DNA from 3 places in the Bradyrhizobium paxllaeri genome. Region 3 is predicted to be linked to each of the others. Evidence: predicted binding sites of a transcription regulator. Region 3 holds the regulator's gene; each other region holds the start of a gene.
What was found. Region 3 encodes LexA, which represses DNA repair genes until DNA is damaged. Its sites were predicted from a motif close to TGTTCNNNNTGTGTTCNG; they were not measured.

Region 1 (4,086 bases), 2.7 Mb from region 3:
GGCGGAAGGCGTGCGAGGTGAGCAGCCGGCCGCGCGGGGTGCGCTGCAGGTAACCGCACTGGATCAGGTACGGCTCGATGATGTCCTCGATGGCGTCGCGCGGCTCCGACAGTGCCGCTGCCATGGTTTCGACGCCGACCGGGCCGCCGCCGTAGTTCATGGCGATCGTCGTGAGATAGCGGCGGTCCATGGCGTCGAGGCCGGCGGCATCGACTTCGAGCGCACTCAGCGCGTGGTCGGCGATGGCGCGGTCGACGGAGCTGGCATCGGCCGCGGAAGCAAAGTCGCGTACGCGGCGCAGGAGGCGGCCGGCGATACGCGGCGTGCCGCGGGCGCGGCGCGCGATCTCGTTGGCACCATCAGGAGTCATGCCGATGTTGAGCACGCGGGCGCCGCGGCTGACGATCTTCTCCAGCTCTTCCTCGGTGTAGAAATTCAGGCGGATCGGAATGCCGAAACGGTCGCGCAGCGGGTTGGTCAACAGCCCCGCTCGCGTGGTGGCGCCGACGAGCGTGAACTTTGCCAGATCGATCTTCACCGAACGGGCCGCAGGTCCCTCGCCGATGATAAGGTCGAGCTGAAAATCCTCCATCGCGGGATAAAGCACTTCCTCGACCGCCGGGCTGAGGCGATGGATCTCATCGATGAAGAGCACGTCGCGCTCTTCGAGATTGGTGAGCAGCGCCGCGAGGTCTCCGGCCTTCGCAATGACCGGGCCTGACGTGGCACGGAAGCCGACGCCGAGTTCGCGAGCCACGATCTGCGCCAGCGTGGTCTTGCCGAGACCGGGCGGTCCGACGAACAGCACGTGATCCAGCGCCTCGCCTCGCTTGCGCGCCGCCTCGATGAAGATCGAGAGGTTCTTGCGCGCCTGTGCCTGGCCGACGAATTCGGCGAGCAGTTGCGGACGCAGCGCGGTGTCGCCGACATCGTCGGAGCGGCGCTCGGGCGTGACGATGCGGGAAGGGGTGTTCACTCGTTGCCCCTGCGGTACTTGTTGGGCAGAAGCTCGTCGATGGTGACGACCTTCGGCTCGCGGCCACTGTCGGGAACGATGACCTGCGCCTTGGTGTCGTAGTCGTGGATCAGCTCGCGACAGATGCCGCATGGCGATACCACGGCGATCTTGCCGGGCTCGTCCGGTTTGGGATGACGCACAGCGACGATGGTCTCGATGCCGTGATCGCCGGTTTCGGTGATGGCGCGGCCGATAGCGATCGCCTCCGCGCAGACAGCGATCCGGCCGATATAGGCGTCGATATTGACGCCGGTGACGATGCGGCCGTCGCGGGTGCGCAGCGCCGCGCCGACCTCCTGCCAGTCATTGCGATAACGCCGGCTGATCGCATCAGTCGCGGCGGCGATCAGTTCCTTGTCCTTTTCGCTCAACATGGCGGAAACGCATTCCTTCGTCGGTCAGTGGCGAACATGTAGGGTAGGCAAAGGCGCGCTTCGCGCCGTGCCCACCATCCGGATAATACATTAAATGGTGGGCACGCTTCGCTTTGCCCACCCTACGGCCTCAACACTCATTTCGCCAATTCCTTCAGACCCAGCCGGATTAGCTGCGCGGTCTCGGCATTTTCGCCCGCGCTGCGCGCAGCGGATGCAATCGCGGCCGCCGCCTGCGGCTGGCCGTAGCCGAGATTGACCAGCGCCGAGATCGCATCAGTAACCGGGCGCGGTGCGCGGTGATCGTCGACCGCGCCGGCAAGATGCACCACGGCTGGATCGACATTTGCAAAGGCGGGCGCCTTGTCCTTCAACTCGGAGACAATGCGCTCGGCGACTTTCGGGCCGACGCCCGGCGTGCGCGACACCGCTGCCTTGTCGCGCAGCGCAATCGCGTTGGCGAGTTCGGCCGGCGGCAAGGTGCCGAGCACCGCAAGCGCGACCTTGGCGCCGACGCCCTGCACGGTCTGCAGCAGGCGAAACCATTCGCGCTCGGTATCGGTGCGGAAGCCGAACAGCTTGATCTGGTCCTCGCGCACATAGGTCTCGATCGACAGCACCGCGGTCTCGCCGGGTGACGGAAGCGCCTGCAGCGTGCGTGAAGAGCAATGCACCTGATAGCCGACGCCGCCGACGTCGAGGATGACAAAATCCTCGCCGTAGGAATCGATCAGGCCCTTGAGTTTACCGATCATCTTGGAAACCCGGATTCGACGTGCACACCAAGTTCGTCATGGCCGGGCAAAAGCGCGAAGCGCGTCTTCGCGCAGATGTCCCGGCCATCCACGTCTTGGACCCTGGCGAGAAAAGACGTGGATGCCCGGCACAAGGCCGGGCATGACGGCTCGGATAGATATCGACCGATCATAGGCTCGCCACCTTCATCCGCAGCGCGGCACCCTGGCGGTGATGCGCGTGCGTGATCGCAATCGCCAGCGCGTCCGCTGCGTCGGCGGATTTTGGCTCGGCTTTCGGCAGCAGGATTTTCAGCATCACGGCGACCTGGTTCTTGTCGGCATGTCCCGCGCCGACCACGGTTTTCTTCACCTGGTTGGGCGCATATTCCGCAACAGCAATACCGAACATCGCGGGCGCGAGCATGGCGACGCCGCGCGCCTGGCCGAGTTTCAGCGTGGCGACGCCGTCCTTGTTCACAAAAGTCTGTTCGACGGCGGCCTCGGCGGGACGGAAATCGCCGAGGACTGTGGCCAGCCCCTCATGGATCGCGAGCAGGCGGCTGGCCAGCGGCAGATCGTCCGGCGGCTCGACCGAGCCGCAGCCGATGAAGACGAGGCGGTTGCCCTCGGTCTCGATCACGCCCCAGCCGGTGCGGCGCAGGCCAGGGTCGATGCCGATGATCCGGACGGGTTGGCGAATCGGTGGGGGTGTCATGGCGTAGTGATAACGCCAGACCCGGGTGAACGAAACATAAAGAGAACGGAAATCCCCTGCCCTGGAGCTTGCTTGTCACTCCGCACGTCATCCCCGCATAGGCGGGGATCCAGTACGCCGCGGCCTCTCGGCTCAATCACCACGGCCTCTGGAATACTGGATCGCCCGGTCGAGCCGGGCGACGACAGCGGAAGCATGAGGCAGACGATGGCGCGTTCGTCCCTACCCGCCCATCTTGGCGACGAGAGCGTCGGAGACCTCGAAATTGGCGTAGACGTTCTGAACGTCGTCGTGCTCGTTCAACAGGTCCATCAGCTTCAACAGCTTCTCGCCGGTCTCATCGTCGACGGCGACCGTGTTCTGCGGCTTCCAGGTCAGGGCCGCCTTGCGGGCTTCGCCGAACTTCCCTTCCAGCGCTTTTGCCACGTCGCGAAAGGTTTCCTGCGAGGCGTAGATCTCGTGGCCGCCTTCACTGGACGCGACGTCGTCGGCGCCGGCTTCGATCGCGGCTTCCAGCATGGCGTCGTCGGAGGCAACGCTCGCGTCATACTCGATGATGCCGGTGCGGTCGAACATGAAGGCGACCGAGCCGGTTTCGCCGAGATTGCCGCCGGACTTGGTGAAGAACGAGCGGATGTCGGAAGCGGCGCGGTTGCGGTTATCGGTCAGCGCCTCGACGATCACGGCGACACCGCCGGGGCCGTAGCCCTCGTAGCGGATTTCGTCATAGTTCTCGCTTTCGCCGCCGGTCGCCTTCTTGATGGCGCGCTCGATATTGTCCTTCGGCATGTTCTCCTGGCGCGCCGCGATCACGGCCGCGCGCAGCCGGGGATTCATGGCCGGGTCCGGGGTCCCAAGCTTGGCCGCGACCGTGATTTCGCGCGCCAGCTTGCCGAACAGTTTTGACTTCTGGGCATCCTGCCGGCCCTTGCGGTGCATGATGTTCTTGAATTGGGAATGGCCGGCCATGCGAGGTCTCTTGGATTCGTCCGGAGGGATGCTGGGGTTGAAGCGCGGCCTTATAGGCCCAGAATCGGCCGAAATCAAAGATTTGCGGCCCCCTCGGGTATGTAAGTACTGCCGTGCGACGAAATATCAGGCAGTTGTTAACCATGACTTCATGCTCGGATGAGAGGATTTCGTGACTGCCCTCAACCTTTAAGAGACGTCATGGCCTTCGGATTGTTCAAAAAGCAGGCGCCGGGACCGGTCGGACCTGCTGTCCAGCCCAAGGCCCAGACG
Region 2 (4,086 bases), 4.0 Mb from region 3:
GAAATAGACCAGCCGGCTCACCTCATACTTCCTGGTGAAACCTTCTGTGATCTTCAATTTGTGCTCGCCAATGCGACGGACCAGATCATTGGTCACGCCAATGTAGAGCGTGCCGCCGATGCGGCTGGCGAGGATGTAGACGTAGTAGCTGCGTGTTCCCAACTACTGCCTCTGGGATACTGGGTCGCCCGGTCAAGCCGGGCGATGACAGCCTGTTATGTGGTTATAGCTGGGCAATGATCGTCACTCCCCCGCCTGCAGCTTGCGCGGGGCGGGGAACAGCTCGGGGGTGCTGTTGTTGACGAAGCGGGGCACTTCCACCGGCGCGTCCGCCTTGCTGAAGTCGAGTTCCTCGATCCGTCCGGCGCGCTTTTCGATCTTGTCGGCGGAGATCAGGATCTGGCGCACGTCCTCGTTCACGTCGCTGAAGTGTTTTTGCAGCTTCAGCACGCGGTCGCGCAGGCGCCCCAGATCGTCGCCGAGGTTGAGCACTTCGGTGCGGATCTGGTCGGCGGCATCGCGCATCCGCGCGTCCTTCAGGATCTGTTGCATCACTTGGATCGCCAGCATCAACAGCGAGGGCGACACCAGCACGACACGGGCGCGGTAGGCCTTCTGGATCACGTCGTCAAAGCCGTCGTGGATTTCGGCATAGACCGATTCCGACGGCACGAACATCAGCGCGGTGTCCTGCGTTTCACCCGTAATCAGGTATTTCTCGGCGATGTCGTTGACGTGCTTCATCACATCGTTGCGCAGGCGTTGGGTGGCGAATTTGCGCTCCTCGTCGCTGCGCGCGTCGTGCAGCGCGGTCATCGCTTCCAGCGGGAATTTCGCGTCGATGCACAGCGGGCGCTGGTCGGGCAGGAACACCACGCAGTCCGGCCGCTTGCCGGAGGAGAGCGTGTACTGGAATTCGTAGGAGCCCTGCGGCATGCCGTCCTGCACGATCGCTTCCATCCGCGCCTGGCCGAAGGCGCCGCGCGACTGCTTGTTGGCGAGGACGTCGCGCAGCGTGGTCACTTGAGACGTCAGGTCGGTGAGGTTCTTGTGCGCGTTGTCGATGATGCCGAGCCGCTCATGCAGCACGCGCAAGGAATCCATGGTGTGGCGCGTGGTCGCTTCCATCGACTGCCCGACGCGGTGGGTCACCGAATCCAGCCGCTCGTTGACCGCGCGCGCCATCTCGGCCTGACGGCCGGCCAGCGATTGGGCCATGGCGTCGACCCGGCCGGTGGATTCGCTCTGCGCCCGCAGCATCTCGCTCAGGCGCTCTTCCAGTTCGTCGGCGCGGATCGCCTGCGCCATCGCCAGTTCCGCGCCCCGTCGGCCGGAGCGGGCGATCACGATGGCGATGGTCAGCAGCAGCACCAGCGCCAGCGTGCCGAACCCGATCAGCGCCTCGCCAACGTGAATCGGCAGGTCGCCGACCGTGAGAAGAATTTCGTTCATGTCAGCCTTGTAGCCCGATTCGGCATCGGATGCGAACGAAGAGGGAACGTTTATGGTAAACAGCGGGTTAATTTTCGTGGTTAACGCCGCGTTAAAAATCATGGTTAAGGCCGCCTTAACGAGGTCCCCGGCGCATTGACCCCGGCAAATCAGCAGCTTAAATCGCGCGCTATGGCCCTTAGAGAAATCATCATCCTGCCGGACAAGCAGCTCCGGCTGGTCTCCAAACCCGTCGAGAAGGTGACGACGGAGATCCGCAAGCTCGCCGACGACATGTTCGAGACCATGTACGACGCGCCCGGCATCGGGCTGGCGGCAATCCAGGTCGCGCAGCCGCTGCGGCTGATCACCATGGACCTCGCCAAGAAGGACGAGAACGGCGAGACCAAGCCGAAGCCGCGGGTGTTCATCAATCCGGAAATCATCTCCTCGTCCGAAGAATTGTCGGTCTACGAGGAAGGCTGCCTCTCGATCCCCGAATATTACGAGGAGGTCGAGCGCCCCGCGAAGGTCCGCATCCGCTTCACCGATCTCGACGGCAAGGTGCATGAGGAAGACGCCGACGGCCTGTTCGCCACCTGCATCCAGCACGAGATTGACCATCTCAACGGCGTGCTGTTCGTCGATTACCTGTCGAAGCTGAAGCGCGATCGCGTGATGAAGAAGTTTACCAAGGCCGCCAAGCGCGCGGCGGAGTAGGCCCCACTCTATCCTCGTCATGCCCGGGCTTGTCCCGGGCATCCACGTCTTCCTTTCTCGCTGCAGCAAAGACGTGGATGGCCGGGACAAGCCCGGCCATGACGGAGTAAACTAAAACCGTCCCGGGATTTTCCGCCTGATGTCTCTCCGCCTGATCTTCATGGGCACGCCCGATTTCGCGGTGCCGACGCTGCTGGAACTGGTGGCCCATGGCCATGAGGTCGTGGCGGTCTACACCCGCGCGCCAAAACCGGCCGGGCGCGGCATGAAGATGCAGCCGAGCCCGGTGGAGCAGGAGGCACGGCGGCTCGGCATTCCCGTGATGACCCCGGGCACGCTGAAGACGCCGGAAGCGCTCGCCGAATTTCGCACGCACAACGCCGATGCCGCCGTCGTCGTCGCCTACGGCATGATCCTGCCGCAGGCCATTCTCGACACGCCGCGCTATGGCTGCTTCAACCTGCACGGCTCGCTGCTGCCGCGCTGGCGCGGCGCCGCCCCGATCAACCGCGCGATCATGGCCGGCGATGCCGAGAGCGGCGTGATGGTGATGAAGATGGATGTCGGCCTCGACACCGGCGACGTCGCGATGGCGGAGCGGCTGGCGATCACGGACAGCATGACGGCCGCCGATCTGCACGACGCGCTGGCGCCGCTCGGCGCCGACCTGATGGTGCGCGCGATGGGCGGGCTGGAACGCGGCGGATTGCAGCTTACGAAGCAGAGCGAGGACGGCGTCACCTACGCCGCCAAGATCGAGAAGGCCGAGGCGCGGATCGACTGGAAACGGCCGGCACGCGAGGTGCTGCGGCATATTCATGGCCTGTCGCCATTTCCCGGCGCCTGGTGCGAGCTGGCCGGAGAAGCGGAGCCGGTGCGCCTCAAGATACTGCGCTGTGAGTTGGCGAACGGGTCGGGTGCGCCCGGCGATGTGCTCGACGACAACCTTGCCATCGCCTGCGGTGACCGCGCCATTCGCATTGTCGAGCTGCAGCGCGCCGGCAAGGGGCCGATGAAATCAGCGGAATTTCTGCGCGGCACGGCGCTGAAGCCGCCTGCGCGGCTGGACTGATGCCCCGCTACAAGCTCCTCATCGAATATGACGGTACGCCGTTTTCCGGCTGGCAGATCCAGGATAATGCGCCGACCGTACAGGGCGCGCTGGAAGCCGCGGTGAAGGCGATCTGCGGCGAGGAGGTGCGCGTGCACGGCTCGGGCCGCACCGACGCCGGCGTGCACGCGCTGGGGCAGGTCGCGCATTGCGATATTCAGAAGCCGTTTCCGCCGGGCCGCCTGCGTGACGGGCTGAACGCGCATCTGCGACCGCATCCGATCGGCGTGCTCTCGGCCGACATCGTGGCCGATGATTTCGAGGCGCGCTTCTCCGCGACAAGGCGGCACTACCGCTATCGCATCACCAACTCCAGAGCCAACCTCGCGCTCGACATCAAGCGAAGCTGGCGGGTGCCGCGCCATCTCGATACGGATGCGATGGACGTCGCGGCCAAGCGGCTGCTTGGCAAGCACGATTTCACCACCTTCCGCGACACCGAATGCCAGGCGAAGTCGCCAGAGAAGACGCTGGATCAGCTCGACGTCATCAGGGAGGGCGACGCGATTTCGATCCTCACATCCGCCCGGTCGTTCCTGCACAGCCAGGTGCGCTCGATGGTGGGATCGCTGGTGTGGGTTGGCGAAGGCCGCTGGAGCGCCGACGATCTCGCCGCGGCACTAGCCGCCCGTAACCGCGCCGCTTGCGGTCCCGTCGCCCCGCCGGAGGGGCTCTATCTGGTGCGGGTGGAATATTAGGCTGGCTTGAGTACCATGTGCGTGGCGTTTGCCGTCGCGACATGGTCGGTCACCTCGTAGCCAAGAGCCGGTAGATCAAGCCCCGCGAACAGGTTCTCACCAGATCCAAGAAGGATCGGCGCGATC
Region 3 (4,086 bases):
GATCTTCCTGTCCTCCAGCATCGGTTTGCGCAAACCCGACGCGGAGGCCTATGATCACGTGATAAAGGCGATCGGCGTGCCGGCGTCGCGGATTCTGTTCTTCGACGATTCAGCCGCCAACATCGAAGGTGCGCGGGCGCGCGGCCTTTCTGCCATCCACGTGACATCGACGGATGACGTGGCCAGGGCACTGACTGCGCTTGGAATCTAGCGCTGGAATTTGACGGAGGTCTGCCCGTGGCCTTGATGCCTGTCGCCGATGCGCTTGCCGCGATCCTTGCCGGCGCTGACGCGTTGCCCGAAGAAATGGTGGCCCTCGATGCCGCCCACCACCGCATCCTCGCGCGCGACGTCGCCGCGCGACGGACGCAGCCACCGCAGGCGATGTCAGCGATGGACGGCTATGCGGTGCGTACGGCGGATGCCGCCGGCGCCGGCGCGCGGCTGAAGGTGATCGGCGAGGTCGCCGCCGGCCGCCCGTTCGAGCGCAAGGTCGGCCAAAGCGAGGCGGTACGGATCTTCACCGGTGGCGTGATCCCCGACGGTGCCGACGCCGTCATCATCCAGGAAGACACGGCAGCCGACGGCGATCACATCACCATCACGGAAGCCGCGGTTCGGGGACGGCACATCCGCGCCGCCGGCGTCGACTTCCGCGAGGGCGACGTGCTGCTCACGCGCGGGCGTTGCCTCAGCGACCGCGACCTGTCGCTCGCCGCCGGCATGAACTACCCGGAGCTTGCGGTGCACCGCCGCCCGAAGGTCGCTGTTCTCGCGACCGGCGACGAGTTAGTGATGCCCGGCGAAAACCCCGGCCCCGGCCAGATCGTCTATTCCAACGGCTATGGCCTGCGGGCGCTGGCCCGCGCCGAAGGCGCCGACGTCGTCGATCTCGGCATCGCCGCCGACACCGTTGCCGCGACCACCGAAGGCATCCGCCGCGCCAGCGAGGCCGACGCGGACATCCTGATCACCATGGGGGGCGCCTCGGTCGGCGACCACGACCTGGTCAAGCGCTCGCTGGAGGCCGAAGGCGTCGCGATGGCGTTCTGGCGGATCGCGATGCGGCCGGGCAAGCCGATGATGCACGGGCGGCTCGGCGCGATGCGGGTGATCGGCCTGCCCGGCAATCCCGTCTCTTCCTATGTCTGCGGCTTCCTGTTTCTGGTGCCGCTGATTCGCGCATTATCGGGCCGCGACCACGTCCATCACGTCAGAGAAAGCGCCCTGCTCGGCCGCGACCTCGCCGCCAACGACCAGCGCGAGGATTATCTGCGCGCGCGCCTCGAGGCGCGCGAAGACGGCACGCTGATCGCTGTGCCGGTGAACCATCAGGACTCCTCGCTCTTGGGGAATCTCGCTGCGGCACAGGCATTAGTGATACGTCCGCCATTCGCGCCGGCGGCGCCCAAGGGCTCGTCGTGCGAGCTGTTGCGGCTGCCGGAATGACGCCACAGGGCGCGTCTCGGACAGAAACCTTGACGCGTTCACCTGAAATTAAGTGGTTGCGGAACACATATCGAACATATAGTGTCCGTTCATGATTTGTTTCGACTGCTGGTGTCTCTGCCTGGGAGTTTGGGCGCTCCCGCCATCTGGGCGCTGAAGATTCGAAACGACGACGCCAACCGGGGAATTGCTCGCGATGCTTACGCGCAAACAGTATGAACTTCTGCGTTTCATCAATGAACGGCTGAAAGAGGCCGGCGTGCCGCCTTCATTCGACGAGATGAAGGACGCGCTCGACCTGCGCTCGAAATCCGGAATCCACCGCCTCATTACGGCGCTGGAGGAGCGCGGCTTCATCCGCCGCCTGCCCAACCGCGCCCGCGCCATCGAAGTCATCAAGCTGCCGGAGCTCGCCGCTGCCGGCAATGGCCGCCGCGGCTTCACGCCGAGTGTGATCGAAGGCACGCTCGGCAAGCGTACAGTGAGCTTGCCCGCCGCCGAGGATGACGGCAATCGCCCGGTCGCGGTGCCCGTGATGGGCCGGATCGCCGCCGGCACGCCGATCGAGGCGCTGCAGACCCGCAGCCACACCATCAGCGTGCCGCCCGATATGCTCGGCTCGGGCGAGCATTACGCGCTCGAAGTACGCGGCGATTCCATGGTCGAGGCCGGCATCCTCGACGGCGACATGGCGCTGATTCAGCGCAACGAGACCGCCGACACCGGCGACATCGTGGTGGCGCTGATCGACGAGGAGGAAGCTACGCTGAAACGCTTCCGCCGCCGCGGCGCCTCCATCGCGCTGGAGCCTGCCAACGCCGCCTATGAAGTCCGCATCCTGCCGCCGAACCGGGTCCGGATTCAGGGCAGGCTGATCGGCCTTTACCGCAAGTACTGAACAATGTGCCGTCCTGCAGACATCCGTAAGAACCCCGGCCGTTCCTCGGCCGGGGTTTTTTGCTGCGGGCGTGGAACCAATGCGCGTTATCGCGTTTGTGAATTTGGCGCAGTGGGTCAGTCGCAGAATTGCCCAGAAACAAGAAAAGACTCTGCGCCATGTCCACTCTGATAGGGGCCTGTGCCTCCTTGAAAGACACGGGTCAGCTATCTCAAATGAGGGAGCCATCCGATGTGTGACTATAGCCTGCATGCTGTGGCTACCCGGCCTGCCCAGGTCGGCGAGACGCTGATCACCACGACGTTCCGCGGTACATCGACCCGCGGCTTTGCGTCGGAACGCGAGCCAGCAGTGGCGGTCTGCATGCTTCCCGGCACCGAACTGGCGTTCGCCGAGGACGTCAAATACGACAACCGCTGGATCTGGACGCGAACCACCGACTGGCGGGTCGGCAAGTTCAATCAGATCGAACCCGAAGTCGCCGACCGTCATCATGACGCGATCGAATTTCCCGATGGAAGCCATGTGCTGGTGACGCAACTTTGCGAAGGCCAGCGCGCGACCGTGCTGCAATTGCCGGTGGTTCAGACCGGTGGCGAGCGTGCACCAAAGGTGACGGAAGCGCGTCCAGCCGCTTCGATCGTGACTGGATAGACGAGACGCGCATGCGATCCGCCGGTTCAGGCCGGCGGATCATGGTGATGTGTTTTTCAAAATCCGACACCGAGGGGGCAACCGGTGGTCAACAAGGTTACATGGCAAAGGGCTGGACGCGTCACCGAGCCCGGACGTTACATGTTCAGATACGGCTGGCTCACGATCACGGCCGAAGATCTTGCGGTCTGGCAGCAATTTCCCGACGCATCGTTCACGCTGGTCAACCTGCCGTCACCTCCCGACGCACCGGAAGAATTCCACCTCGGCGCGTTCGAGATACCGGCCCATCCGTCCAGCCCCCCCATCGACGAGCACTGACGTTCCCTACTCCTCGGCCTGAAGGTCCGCCTCGGCCGGCGTCGCATCGACGGCGCGGGGCGGCACGACGCGCGGGGCCAGAACGTTGGCGTCGGCCTCACCAGCGTCCGCAACGGCGGGCGACCACGGGCGGTCGATCCCTCGCGGTTTCGCCGCCTCGACGACAAATCCGTCGCGGCCTCGCCGCAGCGTCATGGCGCCCTGCCGCCGCAGCCGCTCGGCATCGATCACGGAAGCCGCGCAGGAAGCAGGCGCCTGCCGCAGCGTTACAATCAGCGCCGCGCGCTCGCAATCGTCGGCCAGGGCCTCGGGCCTGAACGCCTGCGCGACCAGGCCGCCGCCGGCGGACGGCATCACGCAGCCGAAATCATCGCAGGAGACGCCTGACGTGAGCGAGGCATCGGCTGCGGTGCGCGCATCGGCATCCGCCGCCAGCCACTCCTTCAAGAGGAAAACGTCCCGAGAGCCCTTGGCCGCGTGCATCAGATGCAGCCTTCCATCCTGGCCGCGGACGCCGACATGGCGGCCGTCGGCGGAGATCAGGATATCCGGCTGCGGCGCCCTCGCCGCCCACAGAGCCGCCGCGAGCACCAGCGCGGCGCCCGACCAGCGCAGCGGCGTGCGCAGCAGGCCAAGCAGGATGATGCCGAGGCTCGCTGCGATCAGCGGGCCGATGCCGAACGCCGGCACCCGGCCGACCGCGCCGGGCAATGCCGCGACCCATTGCGTCACCGCGATCATCCAGTCGATGCCGACGCCCATGA

Region 1: a site for LexA is predicted at 2,875-2,892, ahead of ruvC (crossover junction endodeoxyribonuclease RuvC). Genes of this name have one in related genera too.
Region 2: a site for LexA is predicted at 1,484-1,501, ahead of LMTR21_RS02790 (DNA recombination protein RmuC). Genes of this name have one in related genera too.

What each region holds. Positions count from the first base shown of each region.
Region 1 is NZ_CP042968.1:7,340,549-7,344,634, forward strand. It holds gene ruvB (Holliday junction branch migration DNA helicase RuvB) at 1-976, opposite strand, end outside; gene LMTR21_RS35150 (cytidine deaminase) at 973-1,392, opposite strand; gene ruvA (Holliday junction branch migration protein RuvA) at 1,530-2,147, opposite strand; gene ruvC (crossover junction endodeoxyribonuclease RuvC) at 2,317-2,844, opposite strand; gene LMTR21_RS35165 (YebC/PmpR family DNA-binding transcriptional regulator) at 3,067-3,813, opposite strand; gene LMTR21_RS35170 (methyl-accepting chemotaxis protein) at 4,015-4,086, shown strand, end outside.
Region 2 is NZ_CP042968.1:595,853-599,938, forward strand. It holds partial or broken gene LMTR21_RS02785 (GIY-YIG nuclease family protein) at 1-162, opposite strand, end outside; gene LMTR21_RS02790 (DNA recombination protein RmuC) at 244-1,452, opposite strand; gene def (peptide deformylase) at 1,624-2,151, shown strand; gene fmt (methionyl-tRNA formyltransferase) at 2,291-3,223, shown strand; gene truA (tRNA pseudouridine(38-40) synthase TruA) at 3,223-3,960, shown strand; gene LMTR21_RS02810 (dihydrofolate reductase family protein) at 3,957-4,086, opposite strand, start outside.
Region 3 is NZ_CP042968.1:4,595,668-4,599,753, forward strand. It holds gene LMTR21_RS21945 (HAD family hydrolase) at 1-211, shown strand, start outside; gene LMTR21_RS21950 (molybdopterin molybdotransferase MoeA) at 238-1,449, shown strand; gene lexA (transcriptional repressor LexA) at 1,646-2,347, shown strand; gene LMTR21_RS21960 (hypothetical protein) at 2,579-3,001, shown strand; gene LMTR21_RS21965 (hypothetical protein) at 3,143-3,322, shown strand; gene LMTR21_RS21970 (ComEC/Rec2 family competence protein) at 3,329-4,086, opposite strand, start outside.